Regions from separate parts of the Streptomyces sp. Ag109_O5-10 genome, predicted to be linked through region 1. Evidence: riboswitches for the same ligand, from Rfam matches in the RefSeq annotation. Region 1 holds a riboswitch; each other region holds the start of a gene.
What was found. A riboswitch is a leader RNA that binds a small molecule or an ion and turns the genes downstream of it on or off. The one in region 1 is predicted to bind cobalamin.

Region 2: it holds a riboswitch for cobalamin, as region 1 does, so the genes downstream of both, BLW82_RS39885 (CbtB domain-containing protein) here and BLW82_RS30165 (prenyltransferase/squalene oxidase repeat-containing protein) in region 1, are expected to answer to the same signal.
Region 3: it holds a riboswitch for cobalamin, as region 1 does, so the genes downstream of both, BLW82_RS33060 (cobalamin biosynthesis protein) here and BLW82_RS30165 (prenyltransferase/squalene oxidase repeat-containing protein) in region 1, are expected to answer to the same signal.

The regions. Positions count from the first base shown of each region.
Region 1 is NZ_FNTQ01000001.1:6,614,409-6,619,746, forward strand. It holds gene BLW82_RS30150 (ABC transporter ATP-binding protein) at 1-412, opposite strand, end outside; gene BLW82_RS30155 (energy-coupling factor transporter transmembrane component T) at 409-1,584, opposite strand; gene BLW82_RS30160 (SCO2322 family protein) at 2,054-2,692, opposite strand; gene BLW82_RS30165 (prenyltransferase/squalene oxidase repeat-containing protein) at 2,695-3,918, opposite strand; cobalamin riboswitch at 4,030-4,160, opposite strand; gene BLW82_RS46360 (hypothetical protein) at 4,202-4,405, opposite strand; gene BLW82_RS30175 (antibiotic biosynthesis monooxygenase family protein) at 4,489-4,869, opposite strand; gene BLW82_RS30180 (ATP-grasp domain-containing protein) at 5,024-5,338, opposite strand, start outside.
Region 2 is NZ_FNTQ01000001.1:8,753,468-8,758,805, reverse strand. It holds gene pgm (phosphoglucomutase (alpha-D-glucose-1,6-bisphosphate-dependent)) at 1-635, opposite strand, end outside; gene BLW82_RS39890 (CbtA family protein) at 836-1,591, opposite strand; gene BLW82_RS39885 (CbtB domain-containing protein) at 1,614-1,835, opposite strand; cobalamin riboswitch at 1,872-2,013, opposite strand; gene BLW82_RS39880 (enoyl-CoA hydratase/isomerase family protein) at 2,081-3,136, opposite strand; gene BLW82_RS39870 (EfeM/EfeO family lipoprotein) at 3,468-4,664, shown strand; gene efeB (iron uptake transporter deferrochelatase/peroxidase subunit) at 4,661-5,338, shown strand, end outside.
Region 3 is NZ_FNTQ01000001.1:7,255,155-7,260,492, forward strand. It holds gene BLW82_RS33055 (cobyric acid synthase) at 1-821, opposite strand, end outside; gene BLW82_RS33060 (cobalamin biosynthesis protein) at 818-1,768, opposite strand; cobalamin riboswitch at 1,869-2,009, opposite strand; gene BLW82_RS33065 (hypothetical protein) at 2,166-2,393, opposite strand; gene BLW82_RS33070 (inorganic phosphate transporter) at 2,412-3,662, opposite strand; gene BLW82_RS33075 (lysozyme) at 3,837-4,613, opposite strand; gene BLW82_RS33080 (class II aldolase/adducin family protein) at 4,810-5,338, shown strand, end outside.

The sequences.
Region 1 (5,338 bases):
CCCGGTCCCTCAGCTCGGCCAGCCCCAGCAGGTCCAGCGTCTCCTCCACCCGCCGCCGCATCACCGCCGGGGCGATCCCCAACGACTCCATCCCGTAGGCGAGTTCGTCCTCGACCGTGTCGGTCACGAAGTGGGCGAGCGGATCCTGCCCCACCGTGCCCACCACGTCGGCGAGTTCACGCGGCCGGTGGCTGCGGGTGTCCCGGCCGGCCACCGTCACCCGGCCGCGCAGGGTGCCGCCGGTGAAGTGCGGCACGAGCCCGCTCACCGAGTTCAGCACCGTCGACTTCCCGGTCCCGGACGGGCCCACCAGCAGGACCAGTTCACCCTCGGGCACCTCGAAGTCGACGCCCTGGACGGCGGGCCCGGCCGCGCCCTCGTACGTCACGGAGACGTCCTCGAAGCGGATCACGACGGCTCCTTCGGCACGGCGAGGGCGGGCAGCAGACCGAGCAGCACGGCGGCCGCCGGCCACAGCGGAAGCGTGGGGGCGACCAGCGGTACGACACCGGGCTGCAGGGCGGCCGGGTCGCGGACGGACGCCAGGGTGAGCAGGGCGGCGACGGCGGCGCCCGCCCCGGCCACCAGCCAGGCGCGCGCGTCCCACGGGTCCGGCCGGTACCGGGTGCGCGGCGAACGCCGGCCGCCGAGCCGCAGCCCCGCCAGCGCGGCGGCCACTCCCGCCAGCAGCACGGGCAGTCCGTACCCGCCGCCCTCGGTGGTGAGCAGCCCGTACAGCCCGGCGCAGACGCCGAGCAGACCGCCGAGGGTGAGCGCGGCCGTCGTACGGCGGACCCGGGCCGGGACGTCGGCGCTGCGGCCGTACCCGCGCGCGTCCATCGCGGCGGCCAGGGCGACCGACCGCTCCAACGCGCCCTCCAGGACCGGGAGGGCGACCTGGAGCAGGCCGCGGAGGCCGGAGTCGGGCCGGCCGCGCAGCCGCCGGGCGGCCCGCAGCCGCTGCACGTCGGCGACCAGGTGCGGTGCGAAGGTGAGCGCGACGACCACGGCCACGCCCAGCTCGTACAGGGCGCCGGGCAGGGACTTGAGCAGCCGCGCCGGGTTGGCGAGCGCGTTCGCGGCACCGACGCAGATGAGGAGGGTGGCGATCCGGAGCCCGTCGTAGAGCGCGAAGACGAGCGCCTCCGCCGTGACCCTCCCGCCGAGGCGGATGCCCTGGGCCCAGTGCGGGAGCGGGATCTCGGGGAGGGTGACGAGGGTGTGGGCACCGGGGACGGGCGAGCCGAGGAAGACGGTGAACGCGAGCCGCACGACCAGCACGGCGAGGCCGAGCCTGGCGAACGCGGCGTAGGAGCGGGACCAGGGCGCGGTCCGGCTGCGGCAGACGGCCACGACGTAGCCGGTGACGGTGATGAGCAGGCCGAGCAGAAGCGGGTTGGTCGTCCGCGACGCGGCGACCCCGAGCGAGAGGGACCAGAGCCACCATGCGCCGGGGTGCAGGGCGCGGGCGCGTGGGAGCCGACGCGGGGGTGGGGTCGCTCGCCCGCGCTTGCGGGGTGCCGCCTGCGCCCACCCTCCCGCACTCTCAACTTCGCTCGAACGGGTCGACCCCCATCGCCCCAGCGCCACGACTGCCCGCAGCCTGAGCACGGGACTGCACCGCCCCGCCAGCGGCGCGGGGAACTGCGCGAGCAGCCCCCACCGGCCTGCGGCTGGGGCGTGCCCTGTCAGGGGCGCGGGGAACTGCGCGGGCACCCCCCACCGGCCTGCGGTGGCGGGACTGCCTGTGGCTGGGGCGTGCCCTGTCAGGGGCGCGAGGAACTGCGCGGGCACCCCCCACCGGCCTGCGGTGGCGGGACTGCCTGTGGCTGGGGCGTGCCCTGTCAGGGGCGCGAGGAACTGCGCGGGCAGCCTCCACCGGCCTGCGGTGGCGGGACTGCCTGTGGCTGGGGTGTGCCCTGTCAGGGGCGCGAGGAACTGCGCGAGCAGCCCCGACCGGTGTGCGGTGGCGGGACTGCTTGCGGCTGGGGCGTGCCCTGTCAGGGGCGCGAGGAACTGCGCGGGCAACCCCCACCGGCCCGCGCTGTGGCGCTCACGCATTCTTCCGCCGCCGTGCCTGCCAGAGGGCACCCGCGGCCACCACGACGACCACTCCCACGCCGGCCGCCAGGCCGACAGACGGTCCGCCGTCCGACGTGCCCCCGGCCGCCCCCGCCCCTGCCCCCGCCGTCACCTTCTCGCCGCACCCCCGCGCCGGATACCCCGCGATCGCACACAACAACGCGTTCGTGTCGTACCGCAGCGGCTTCGCCGCCGTCGCCAGGGCGTCCGCCGCCGTCGCGTCCTCGGGGACCACCGCGCAGGCGGTCCGCCGCGCGGGCGGCTTCTCTCCGGCGGCCGCGTCCGCGGGCGTGCCGAAGTCGACGACCAGCGCCACCCGTTTCCGGCCCCCGACGGCTGGCGTGTCCGCGCAGATCGTGCCGAAGCCGGCCGTGCCGCGCGGCTGCGACGCGTCCGCCGAGTCCTCGCTCACCGCGAAGCGGAAGCCCTCGACCGAACCGTCGCCGGGCCGCGCGGTCGAGGGGCCCTGCGTGGCGTACGTCCAGCGCGCGCCGTTCCGCTCCCAGAAGGACCAGTAGCGGTAGCCGGTGGCCGCCGCCGGCCCCGCGGCCGTCGCGTACAGCGTCAGCGCGGCCAGGAGCAGCAGCCCCGCACGGCGGACCGCGGTCACGGTCACAGCTGCCGCTGCTTCCGGCGGCCGCTGAACAGGAAGCCGATGCCGATACCGGCGACGAGCCCGGTGCCGACGATCCACCACACGCTGTTGCCCGACTTCTTCCCCTCGTTCTTCGACTCGGCGTGCTGCGCGGCAGCCGCCCGCGGGGCCGGTCCCGTCGCGTTCAGCGCCGTCACCAGGTTCGTCCCGCCGAAGTCACGCGGGTCCGCGCCCATCGCGTGCGCGGCGAGGATCAGTTCGGCGTAGGCCGCGGGCCCGCTCTGCTCCGCCCACGGCGCGGCGTGCGCCTCCAGCCAGGCGTACGGCTTCTTCGCCTGCCCCGTCCAGCCCTGCGCGGCCAGGGCGACGACCGCGTCGGCGGTGTTGCCGTAGTCCGGCTGGGGCTTGGCACCGGCGAGCGCGGAGACGAGGTGGCCGCTCTTCGACATGGCGTCCGCCAGGTACGCGGCGCCGTTGCGGGCCACCTCCTCCCGCGTGGGCGTCCTGCCGGAGCCGGCACAGGCGGGACCCGTCGCCCGGGCCTTGCCGGCCGTCGTCACGAACCCCTTGCCGAGGGCCCCGAGCACCCCGGCCGCGGTCGCGTCCGCGTTGGCGGCCAGCTTCCCCTGCTTGTCCGGCTGGTAGGCGAGGGCGCCGCCGCCGTCCTGGCCGCAGGGGAGGGACCACTTGGCGAGGAGGTCGTACGGCGACCTGTCCGCGCTCGCGCCGGCCGCCGCGAGCGCGCCGACGACCACGCCGGTGGAGTTGGTGTCGCTGGGCGAGCCCGGGGTGTAGCCCCAGCCGCCGTCCTTGTTCTGCACCGACTTCAGCCAGGTCACCGCCCTGGTGGCGGCGGCGTCGTGCCCGCCGGCCGCCTTCAGCGCCTGTACGGCGGCGGCGGTGCTGTTCGTGTCGACCGTCACCTTGGCGTCGCAGGCCGCCGTCGGCTCGGCGCGGAACGCGGCGAACGCGCCGTTCGCGCACTGCTGCCCGGCCAGCCAGTCCACCGCCTTCGCGGCCGGGGTCACCCCCACCGCGCGCTGGGCCAGCAGGGCGAGGGACTGGCGCCAGACGCCGTCGAACCTGGGGTCCGCACCGCCGTACAGCCCCGACGGGCGCACCGTCGACGCGGACGGCGACGGGGACGTGGTGCCGGCGGCCAGCGCGGTCGTCGCGGGCATGGCGGCACCGATGACGGCGGTGGCGGCCAGCGCCCCGGCGGTGCGGCGGAGGACGGTCATGGTAGGCGGATGCCTCTCCCTGCGGGGAGCCGGGCAGCGCGGGAGAAGACCCCGGCGGCTCGGCTCCGTAAACCTCGACGGTGCCGTGCGACGACGGGCGCCGGCGCACATGAGCCGATCAACGTCCCGGGCGCGGCGGTCCGGCTTGCCACGGGTAGGTGGCTCACGGTTGCGGGTCAGCGCCGGAATTGCACCGGCTTCCCCCCGTACGGGTGATGACGACCTGGCTACCTTACCGGCCGCCCCGGGGAAGCTGAGAGGGGGCTGTGCCGGGACCGCTTCGTCAGGGTCGCGCCCTGACGGAGACACTGCTCGGGGCGGGGCGTTCGGCCGACGTGTACGAGGTCGGCGGGGCGTGGGTGCTGTGCCGGGACCGGGACGGCTGGGGGGACGCGGCCGCCGAGGGCGCGGTGATGGCGTACGTACGGGAGCACGGGTACCCGGCGCCCCGGGTGCGGCCGACCGGGTCCCGTACCGAACTGGTCATGGAGCGGCTGTCCGGGCCGGCCCCGCTGACGGCACTGCCGGCGGGGGAGGCGGCTCGGAGTGCTGGACGCGGCGGAACGCCTTCTAGCGTTCCGGCGCCGCGTCCGCGGCCTGCCCCCGCGTGAAGCCGTGGCTCCGTTCCACCTTCGCCACGTGCAGGGTGTAGCTCTCGTACCACTCGGCCCGCCCGCGCCGCTGCGCCGCGCGGTGCTCGGCGTCGGTGCGCCACCGCGTGAGCGCGTCGGCGTCGCGGAAGTACCCGACGGTGATGCCCAGCCCGCCGGGGGTCTGCGCGTGGTCCATCCCCAGGTACCCGGGGACGTCCTTCACCAGGTCCTCCATGCGTGCGTTGGTCTCGCGGTAGCCGCTCTGGTCCTGGGTCCGGATCGCGGTGAAGACGGCCATGTAGTACGGGGGTTCAAAGGCCTCGACGGGGACGACAGGCGTTTCGGGGTGATCGCTCATGGCCGCACCGTAGAGCGGAACATGCCCGATGATCCAGCGCCCCGCGAGGGGCGCCCGGGGTACCCCGGCCGAAGGCCGGGGGAGGAACTGCGCGACCGGCCACGACGGCGCCGCAGCCGGCCGACGTCACCTCGCGGCACTGCCGGCGGCGCGTTCAAGCCGCGTCCGCGAGCGGCGCGATGCCCACCGACAGGTGGCGGCCCATGCGGCGCAGCGCGTCGTCGCAGGCGTCCGGGGTCTCGCCCACCGCCACCCACAGGGCCAGCCGGTCGCCGGTGGTGGCGTGCGGGCCCGCGGTGACGGGGGTGCCGGTGTGCTGGGTGAGGAGCATGCGGTCGGCGCCGGGCTCGTGGACGGCGTCGGGGGAGAGTTCGAGGCGGTCGAGGCGGCCGGTGGCGGCCGGGTACGCGAACTGGATCGCGGCCGCCCGCTGCCGGGTGGGCGTCGTGTCGGGCATCTCGCCGGTGGC
Region 2 (5,338 bases), 2.1 Mb from region 1:
ACGTACACGCCCATGAAGTCGTAGCGTCCGGTGGCCGGCGCGGCGAGCGCCCGCTCGTAGGGGATGCGCTGTACGTCCTTCAGGCCGTCCGCGATGATCTGGTTGGCGCGGTCCTGGATCCAGGAGGTGGCGTCGGACGCGGCCGGGCCGCCGCTGGGCGGGTTGTACTTGAAGCCGCCGTCGCCGGGCGGGTTGTGCGAGGGGGTGACCACGACGCCGTCCGCGAGGCCGGTGGTACGGCCCCGGTTGTGGGTGAGGATGGCGTGCGAGACGGCGGGGGTGGGGGTGTAACCGTCGGCGCTGTCGATCAGGACGGTCACGCCGTTGGCGGCGAACACCTCCAGGGCGGTGACCTTGGCGGGCTCGGACAGGGCATGGGTGTCGGCGCCCAGGAAGAGGGGACCGTCGGTGCCCTGGCCGCTCCGGTACTCGCAGATGGCCTGGCTGGTGGCGGCGATGTGGTCCTCGTTGAACGCGGTCGTCAGCGACGATCCGCGGTGTCCCGAGGTGCCGAACGCCACCCGCTGGCCGGGGTCGGACGGGTCGGGGTGCAGCGCGTAGTAGGCCGTGACCAGCCGGGCCACGTCGACAAGGTCCTCCGGAGCCGCCGGCCGGCCCGCTCGCTCATGCGGCATGAGTCCACTTCCTCCGCAGTCGTTGATCGATCGCTCGCCGCCCATCTTTCCTTGTCGGCGGTCACGAGCGCGAGTACGGCACCGGCCGCGCGCCGAGGACACGGCGGGTTCGCGGCCGGTTCACGGCGCAGGTACCGCAGAGGACCCGCCGGACGGTTCCGGCGGGCCCTCTCGTGTCGTGCGGTGTGGCGTGGTGGCGGTCAGTGCGGAGCGGGCACCGTGCGCGCGGCGGCCGGGGCCTTCGCGGGCCTCGGGTCGAGGACGCGGTCGGCCAGCTCGCCGAAGAGCAGGCCGAATCCGCCCCAGAGCACCAGCTGTATGGCGAGCGCCGAGAGCCGGAACCGCCACAGCAGGGTGGCCGGGAAGTCCGCCGGCACCTCGTTGATCACCGGCAGGAACTGGTAGGCCAGCCCGATGACGACGGCGAACGCGCCCACCGCGAGAACGGTCGCCCACCAGGTGCCCAGCCGCGGCTGGAGCCGCTTGCCGAGGATGGTGGCGGCGACCGCTAGGAGCACGCTGAGCAGCATCATCAGGAAGTACAGCGTGGTCCGCTTGCCGATGGTGTCCGGGTCGCCCACCGACGGCGGGTTGGCCGGGTACTTCAGGAACGGCACCACGTACACGGTGGCCAGGGCGCAGCCGGACAGCAGCAGCGCCGTCGCCCGCGCCGAGAGACTGCCGACGCGGCCGAGGGCGAAGCAGAAGGCCAGGGCGGCGATGCCGCCGAAGGCGACCCCGTAGACGAGGACGCCGGTGGCGAGGCCGGCGGTGGACTGCAGGGAGCGGGAGACGACTTCCATCTCGTGCTCGTGCGAGTGGGCGTCCTCGAAGCTGATCGCCTTGTCGACGTTCGGCTCACCGAGGACGTAGGCGGCGACGAGGGCGAGCAGGCCGGCGGCCAGGCCAGCGAGCATGCCCCGCACCAGGAGGTTCCGGACCGTTGCGGAGTTCATGGGTGGTACGGCGCCCCTCGCGTCAGTGGCAGGGGAAGCCGAGCAGGTGGCGGGCGTCGTGCACCCACTCGTGGACGTCCGTGCCGCTGAACACGGAGGTGGCGCCCTGTTCGGCGCCGACGAAGTAGAGCAGGACCAGCATCAGGATGCCGAAGAAGACCGCCCAGGGAGCTATCGCGGACAGCGGCAGCTTGGCGGGAACGGCGGGGGTGTCGGCTGTCGGCGGAGCGACGGTCTGCGCCATGGCAGGACCTCCTCTGGGAGTTCGCGTCCCAACTCGGTGGTGCACAGGACGACGGCCACGGGTCTGACTCACGAGCAGCTGTGAGGCTCTCGCATACAGTGGCGCGACCGTCCCGGATTCTCACCGGGTTCCGTCTCGCCGTCGTCGATATCGGACAGACCGTACCGCGTGTCAGGAGCACGGCCAAGACCGCACCATCAGGCGTGATCTTCGTCTCGCGCCTGACGGGCGGCCGGTCGAGTGGGTCAGGCGGGTGGGGCGAGGCCCAGTTCGCGGTCGCCGAGGGGGGCGAAGAAGCGGTCGACGTCGGCGTCGGTGACCTCGGTGAGGGTGGCCGGGGACCAGCGCGGGGTGCGGTCCTTGTCGACGACCTGGGCGCGGATGCCCTCCACCAGGTCATGGGCGGCGAGGGAGGCGCAGGAGACGCGGTACTCCTGGTCCAGGACCCGTTCCAGGGTGCCCTGTCGGCGGGCCCGGCGCAGCGCCGCCAGCGTGACCTTCAGGGCGGTGGGCGACCTGGTGAGCAGGGTGTCCGCCGCCTCCTTCGCCGCGGGATCGCCGTGCGCGAGCAGCCGCTGGACGATCTCCTCGACGGTGTCGGCCGCGTAGCAGGCGTCGATCCACGCCCGCTGCCCGGCCAACTGCCCCTCGGGTGCCTGCCGTACCCGCCGGGCGAGTGCCTCGGGTACGGACAGGGCGGCGAGGTCGGCGACGAACGCGGGGATCGCACCGGACGGCATGCAGTGGTCGGCGAGTCCGCAGAGCACGGCGTCGGCGGCACCGATCGCGGCGCCCGTCAGGGCCAGGTGGGTGCCGAGTTCGCCGGGCGCGCGGCCGAGCAGATACGTGCCGCCGACGTCGGGCACGAAGCCGATCCCGGTCTCCGGCATGGCGATCCGCGACCGCTCGGTGGCGATCCGGACGCTGCCGTGTGCCGAGACGCCGACCCCACCGCCCATCACGATGCCGTCCATGACCGCGACGTACGGCTTGGGGTACCGGGCGATGCGGGCGTTGAGGCGGTACTCGTCCCGCCAGAACGCGGCCGCGGCCGAGCCGTCGCCGTCCCGGGCGTCGTCGTGGACTGCTCGGATGTCCCCGCCCGCGCACAGGCCGCGCTCCCCCGCGCCGGTGATGACCACGGTCCGGACGGCGGGGTCCCGTTCCCACGTGGTGAGCGCCTCGTCGATGCGGCGCACCATGGCGTGGGACAGCGCGTTGATGGCCTTCGGCCGGTTGAGCGTGAGGTGCGCGGCCCGTCCTTCGACGTGCAGCAGGACGTGTTCGTCGGCGCCGGTCATCCGGACACCTCCGCCGGGCCGCCGGCCACGATGAGGCGCATGATCTCGTCGGTTCCTTCCGGGATCGGGTGGACGCGTGGGTCACGGACGATCTTCTCGTGTCCGCCACGTCCGGAGCACGCCGGCCCGTCGCGGGGCGTCCGGCGACCTCGCCGGTCCGTGGCCGTGCGCTTCCGGCCGGTCCGGCCCGGTACCGGCCGAGCGGCCGCGCCGGGTCTCCGGTGAACCGGCAGGGAACTCTTGGTCATGGGTTTCCCTGGACGGCCGTTCGAGTACAAAGGGCTGCCTAACATGAGGCGACCGCGAACGGTACGAACCCCGGGAGCTCGGGATGGTGTTGTCCGGCCTCAGCTGGAGGTCGTTGCGTCCCTGGACGGTCGTCGGCGTCGCCGTCGTGTGCCTGGTGGCCGGAGTACTGGCGTTCACCCGCGACCCACGCCCCGCGCACGCCGGCCCGACGGCGCTGCCGCACACCACCGTCGAGGTGTCCGCCAGCCGCTGCGGCCGGGGGTGGAGCGCGCCGGTGTCCGGTGTCCAGGTCTTCGACCTGCACAATCCGACCGACGGGGCCGCCGGGGTCCTCCTGGAGGACCCCGGGAGCCGGGCCGTGTACGGCGAGGTCGAGGACATCGGCCCCGGTACGACCCGGGAGCTGACCGTCCGGCTGGGCAAGGGCGCGTACGCGTTCACGTGCGTGCCCGCCGACGCCGACGCCGTCACCGGGCCCACCGTCCGGATCGCCGGGGGCAGCAGCGGCCCGGCCGCCGCCCCGGTCACCGAGCACGACCTGATCCCGCCAGCGCTCGCCTACCAGAAGTGGGTCGGCAACGGCCTGTCCGACGTCGTACGGCTGACGACCGCCCTGCGCGCCGCGGTCGACCGCGGCGATCTGGCCGAGGCCCGCACCGCCTGGCTGCCGGCACACCTGGAGTACGAGCGGCTGGGCGCGGCGTACGACGCCTTCGGCGACGCCGACGGCGCGATCAACGGCACGGACGCGGGACTGCCCGGCGGGGTACACGACAAGGACTTCACCGGCTTCCACCGGATCGAGTACGGCTTGTGGCACGGCGAGTCCGCCGCCGGCCTGCGCGGTCCGGCCACGGACCTGGTGAAGGCCGTCACCGCACTGCGCGACGACTGGGCGCAGACCCGGATGGACCCCGCCCAGCTGGGGCTGCGGGCGCACGAGATCCTGGAGAACACGGTGCAGTTCGAGCTGACCGGCCGTACCGACTACGGCAGCGGCAGCAACCTCGCCACCGCCCGCGCCAACCTGGACGGCACCGTGGAGGTCATGTCCCGGCTGCACCCGCTGCTCGCCACCCGGTACCCGGATCTGGCCACGCTGGAGAGCGAGTTGAAGCGGGCCGGGACGGTGCTCGACGCTTTCGGGCACGGCGGCACCTGGACGCCGCCGGCGAAGCTCGGTCACCGGCAGCGCGAGGACGTCGACGCGGTCCTCGGCGACCTGGTGGAGCGGCTGGCGTCGGTGGCCACCCTGTGCGATCCGCGGAGGACGGTATGAGCGCGAACGAGACGGCCGGCAAGGGCGGGGTGGGCCGCCGCGGGTTCCTGCGCGGCGCGGCCCTCGCGGGGGCCGGGCTGGCCGCCGGCGGCGCGGCCGCCCCCGGCACGGACAGCACCGCCCCCGGCACGATCGCGCCCTTCCACGGCGCCCGCCAGCGCTCGGCGATCGCCGCGCCCCGCCGGACGACCGTGTTCACCTCCTTCGACGTCACCGCCGAGGGCCGCGCCGAGCTGACCGAGCTGCTGCACACGCTCACCGACCGCGCCCGCTTCCTGTCCTCGGGCGGCACCCCTGACCCGGCGGGGGTCACCGCGCCGCCCGCCGACTCGGGCGTCCTCGGTGGGCAACTGCCCTCCGGTGCGCTGGCGGTGACCGTCGGCGTCGGCGGCTCGCTCTTCGACGACCGGTACGGGCTCGGGAAGCTGAGACCGCGTCGGCTGACGGCGATGCCGGAGTTCCCGGACGACGACCTGCGGCCCGAGTGGTGCCACGGCGACCTCAGTGTGCAGTTGCACGCGGACGACCCGGACACCGTGCTGCACGCCCTGCGCGACATCGCCCGGCACACCCGGGGCGGGATGCAGGTCCGCTGGCGGCTGGACGGCTTCACCAGCCCGCCCCGCCCGTCCGGCACCCCGCGCAACCTGCTGGGCTTCAAGGACGGCACCGCC
Region 3 (5,338 bases), 640 kb from region 1:
TTGGACATCAGCGGGATGGCACAGACGGCGACCCGGAGCACGTCGTCGCCCACGGGCGGGGCGACGTTCGACTCGCGCACGGTCCCGCGCAGGGACACCCGCAGTCCGTCCTCCTCGTCGATGCCGAGGCCGTGCCGGAAGGGGAGGACGCCGTAGGTGTGCCGCCCGGTGAGCCCGTGCAGCATGCCGAGGCCCGGTTCGAGGAGGGAGACGTCCCCGCGGAACTTGTTGACGAGGAAACCGGCGACCAGGGCCTGGTCCTCCGGCGACAGCAGCGCGACGGTCCCGAAGAAGGAGGCGAAGACGCCCCCGCGGTCGATGTCGCCGACCACGAGCACGGGCAGCCCGGCGTTGCGGGCCATCCCCATGTTCACGATGTCGGTCCGGCGCAGGTTGATCTCCGCCGGACTGCCCGCCCCCTCACAGATCACCGCGTCATACGTGCCCCGCAACTCGGCGAGACAGTCGAGCACGGTCCCGAGCAGCTTCTGCTGCCGGCCGCCGTGGTACCCGCGCGCGCTCAGCTCGCCGACGGGCTTGCCGAGCAGCACGACCTGACTGCTCTGCTCGCCGCCGGGCTTGAGCAGCACCGGGTTCATCAGCGCGGTCGGCTCCACCCGGCAGGCCTGCGCCTGCATGGCCTGCGCCCGCCCGATCTCGGCACCCTCACGCGTGACGAAGGAGTTGAGGGACATGTTCTGCGCCTTGAACGGCGCCACCTTCACGCCCTGCCGCACCAGCCACCGGCAGATACCGGCGGTGACGACACTCTTCCCGGCGTCGGAGGTGGTACCGGCCACGAGGAGACCGCCGTTGTTCATGACGCCCTTCCCGGGAGCGATCCGCGCAGCAGCGCCCCCGCCGCGCTCACCCCCAATGCCAGCCATCCCACCCGCCGCGACAACCGCACCGCCCGTTCGATGTCCGCGACCTGCACAGCCCGCCCCTCCCCGTTCAGCACCGGCCGGTGCTCGATCCGCCCCCCGTACGACAGCGTCCCCCCGAGCCGCACCCCCAACGCCCCCGCGAACGACGCCTCGACGGGCCCAGCGTTGGGACTCGGATGCTTCACCGCATCGGCCCGCCAGGCCCGTACGGCCCCCTGCCGGTCGTCCCCGGCCACCGCGGCCAGTACGGCGGTGAGCCGTGCCCCCGGCCACCCGGCCACGTCGTCGAGCCGCGCGGAAGCCCACCCGTAGCGCCGGTACCGGGGCGACCTGTGCCCCACCATGGCGTCCAGGGTGTTGACGGCCCGGAACCCCAGCAGCCCGGGGACGCCCCCCACGGCTCCCCACACCAGTGCGCCCACGACCGCGTCGCTGGTGTTCTCGGCGACGGACTCCACGACCGCACGGGCGATCCCGCCGGCGTCCAGGGCCTGCGGATCCCGTCCGCACAGATGCGGCAGCCGGGCACGGGCCGCCTCGACGTCACCCGCCTGCAGGGCCCGCCCGATGGTCTGGGCCTCACGGGAGAGCGAAGTGCCCCCGACGACGGCCCAGGTGGCGGCGGCCGTGAGCGCGACGGACGCGACGGCGGACGGGCGTACGACCCGCTGCGCCGCGGCACCCAGCGCCACGGCACCCCCGGCACACACGGCGGTGTGCAGCGCGCCCCACCCGCGGTGGTCCCGCCACAGCACCCGCTCCACGGCCCCGGCCGCCCGTCCGAACACGGCGACCGGATGCCCCCGGCGCGGATCGCCGAGCAGCAGATCACCGAGAAGACCGGCGGCGGCGCCGTACGCGAAGACGCGATCGGCACCCATCGGCTCAGCCGGCCGCGGGGTCGGGGACGGGCCGGGTACTCAACCTCGATCGGCAGCCGCGCATGGCGTTATGTCCTCACTCAGGGTGTCCGCGCCCTGGTTCGACGAGACCGGCGGTGGGAGTTCCTGGCTTCCGGGGATTGCTCCCCCGGTGACAGTGGCGGGACCGCGCCGGATTCACACCGGCTTCCTCCCTTGCCGCCGTACATGGCTCCGGAAGTCCACCACGCCCCCGGAAGACCCGTCAACTTGCCTTTGACCTGCGAGGGGAGTGTGTGGGAAGGCCCACACCGAGTGTCCGGCGGGGCCTGTGGGGTATGCGGAAGGCTCCTCTCCTGTCGGACGGAGAGGAGCCTTCGGAGCTCCGACGAGGCCCTTTGCGGCGGGCCTTCGGGTGTCAGGCCTTCGCCACGATCAGGTGGATGCCGTACGCCACCGCGGCCGCGCAGGCGGCGAAGCAGAGCCAGGCGGCCGTCACGGCCAGGGCCGCGGATCCGCCCTGGGCGGTGGCGCGTTCGCGGGCGGAGAGGCCCTTGATGCCGAGGGTGAAGAGGGCCACCAGACCCACGGTGGCCACGAGGCTGACGCCGAAGACGGAGCCGATGGCTGCCCAGTCGATGTTCATGTCGGATCTTCCTCGGGGTCAGACGGTGGCGGCCGGGTCGGTCGCGGGAGCGGCCGGGGCGGAGGCAGGGGCGGGGATGGTGGCGGTCAGGCCGTCCGTGACCGTGACCGGGCCCGCGGGCGGCGGGGTCACGGCGGCGATCGCCGTGGTCACCACGCCGGCCGGTTCCTCGGTGCCGACGACGTTGCTGCTGTCCACGACCTCGCGGCGGGAGAGCTTCCAGATCGCGGCGCTGGCGGCCACGAGGAAGACGGCGACGGCGGCCGTGCCCCAGTCGCCGAGGTCCGTCACGGACTCGGCGAGCGCGCCGACCACGGCGGCGGCCGGGAGGGTGAGCACCCAGGCGACCACCATGCGGGTCGCGGTGGACCAGCGGACCGTGCCGCCCTTGCGGCCGAGGCCCGCGCCCATCACGGAGCCGGAGACGACGTGCGTGGTGGAGAGCGAGAAGCCGAGGTGGGAGGAGGCCAGGATGGCGGTGGCCGCGCTGGTCTGGGCGGCGAAGCCCTGCTGCGGCCGCAGGTCGGTCAGGCCCGTGCCCATGGTGCGGATGATCCGCCAGCCGCCGATGTAGGTGCCGAGCGCGATGGCGAGGCCGGCGGAGAGGATGACCCAGGTGGGAGGGTTCGAACCGGGGGCGATCGAGCCGCCCGCGATCAGCGCGAGGGTGATGATGCCCATCGTCTTCTGCGCGTCGTTCGTGCCGTGCGCGAGCGAGACCAGGCCGGCGGAGGCGATCTGGCCGGCGCGGAAGCCCTTGCGGGTGGCCTCGTCCTCGGCGTTCCTCGACAGCGTGTAGGAGAGGCGGGTGGAGAGCGCCGCCGCGAGGCCGGCGACCACGGGGGCGGCGACCGCCGGGAGCAGGACCTTGGTGACGAGCACGTCGCCGTGGACCGCGCCGAAGCCGGCGGAGGCGACGGTGGCGCCGATCAGACCGCCCATGAGGGCGTGCGAGGAACTGGAGGGCAGGCCCACCAGCCAGGTCACCAGGTTCCAGAGGATGGCGCCGACGAGGGCGGCGAAGATGACCTCGGGACGAATGCCGTTCTCGTCGACGAGACCCTTGGAGATCGTGTTGGCGACCTCCACCGAAAGGAAGGCGCCCACCAGGTTGAGCGCGGCGGACATGGCCACCGCGATCTTGGGCTTGAGCGCACCGGTCGAGATGGTCGTGGCCATCGCGTTGGCGGTGTCGTGGAAACCGTTCGTGAAATCAAACGCGAGTGCGGTTACTACCACAATCGCGAGGATCAGCGAGAAGTTTTCCATTTACCCAGGCAATCGTTCGAAGTCATTGGTGGTTGGACCGTAGGCAACCTGGATGAACGGAAGGTGAACTGAGGCGGTCGTGGTGGTGTATGAAATCGAATGTGAGGCCGCCGCACCCGGAGCGTGGCGGGGCCGTCGTCCCGGTTCCGGTCCGACGGCCCGGTCGCCCGTTGGTCAGAGGCCGAGGGCGACGGCCTTCAGGCGGCCCGCCGACCCGTTGAAGAGATTCTGGTCACCCGGCAGGGTTCCGCTGTTGTCGTACTGCCAGAAGGTCCACGACGACCAGCCGGCCGGCAGTGTCCCGGCGTCCGCCGAGCCGTGGCGGGCGATCCACAGCGCGTGGTCGGCGGCGAAGGCGCCGCTGCCGCCTGTGCAGAGGTTCCACCAGTTCGTGGTCGTGTAGATCACCGGCCGCCTGCCGGTCTCCCGCTTCAGCTCGTCACTGAAGGACCTGATCCACTCGACCATCCGGGAGGTGCTGAGCCCATAGCACTTGTGCTTCTTGTCGTACGGGTCGTACTCGACGTCGAGCGCGGGCGGCAGCGTCCAGCCGTCCGCCGTCCACGTGCCGCCATGGCTCACGAAGTACGCGGCCTGGCGGGCGCCCGACGACTTGTCCGGCAGGGCGAAATGGTACGCGCCCCGCCTGATCCCGGCCGCCCGCGAGCCGGTGTACTGCCGGTCGAAGTACGGGTTGCGGTAGGTGGTGGACTCGGTGGCCTTGATGTATACGAACCGGGCGCCCCTGGCCCTGGCGCCCGGCCAGTCGACGTTCTTCTGGTGCGAGGAGACGTCGTGTCCCTTCGGTAGGCCCCCCGCGGACGCGGGTGTCCCGGTGAACGCGGTCACGGCGGTCGCGAGGGCGAGCGCCGCCACGGACACCGCGAGGGCGCGACTGTGCACGCGGACGCGGACGCGGTGGCGGGACGGCGGAATACGGTCACGGGCCATGTTTCCCCCCGGAATGGCGACGTGTACGAAAAATCGTCCAGAGATTATTGGAAGATCGGCGTGTCCTCGGCGATCTTTGGCCAAGATGTGAAATGGAACCGTTTGGGGCGATTTGCGCTCTACTGGATTCGGGACGCCAGGCCTAAAGTGCCCTGCCGTGCGGGCAGGTTGGAGAGTCGCCTGACAGGATCGGGCCATGGCTGAGCAGCGGCGGGACGAGCGTGACGGACGGGGCGGACGGGCCCGCCCCCCAGGTGTGTCGGAGCCGCGAAGACGGGATGTGCGCGCGGAGGAGGCGGACGCCTGGCTCGAACTCGTCGCCACCGCCCGCCGCACGGTCTCCGACGGACTGGTCGTCGGCACCTCGGGCAACGTCTCGGTCCGCGTCGGCGACACCGTGCTGGTCACGCCGTCGGGTGTGCCTTATGACCGGCTCGGTCCGGACGACGTGACGGGGGTGGACCTCGCCGGCCGCCGGGTGCTCGGCACCCGGGTCCCGACCAGCGAGCTGCCGATGCACCTCGCGGTCTACAACAGCACCGACGCCGGGGCCGTCGTCCACACCCACGCCGTCCACGCGACGGCCGTCTCCACGCTCGTCCCCGAGCTGCCGGCCATTCACTACATGTCCGCCGCCCTCGGCGGCGCGGTCCGGGTTGCCCCCTATGCGACGTACGGCACCGACGAGTTGGCCGAGAACATGCTCCGCGCGCTGGCCGGCCGCT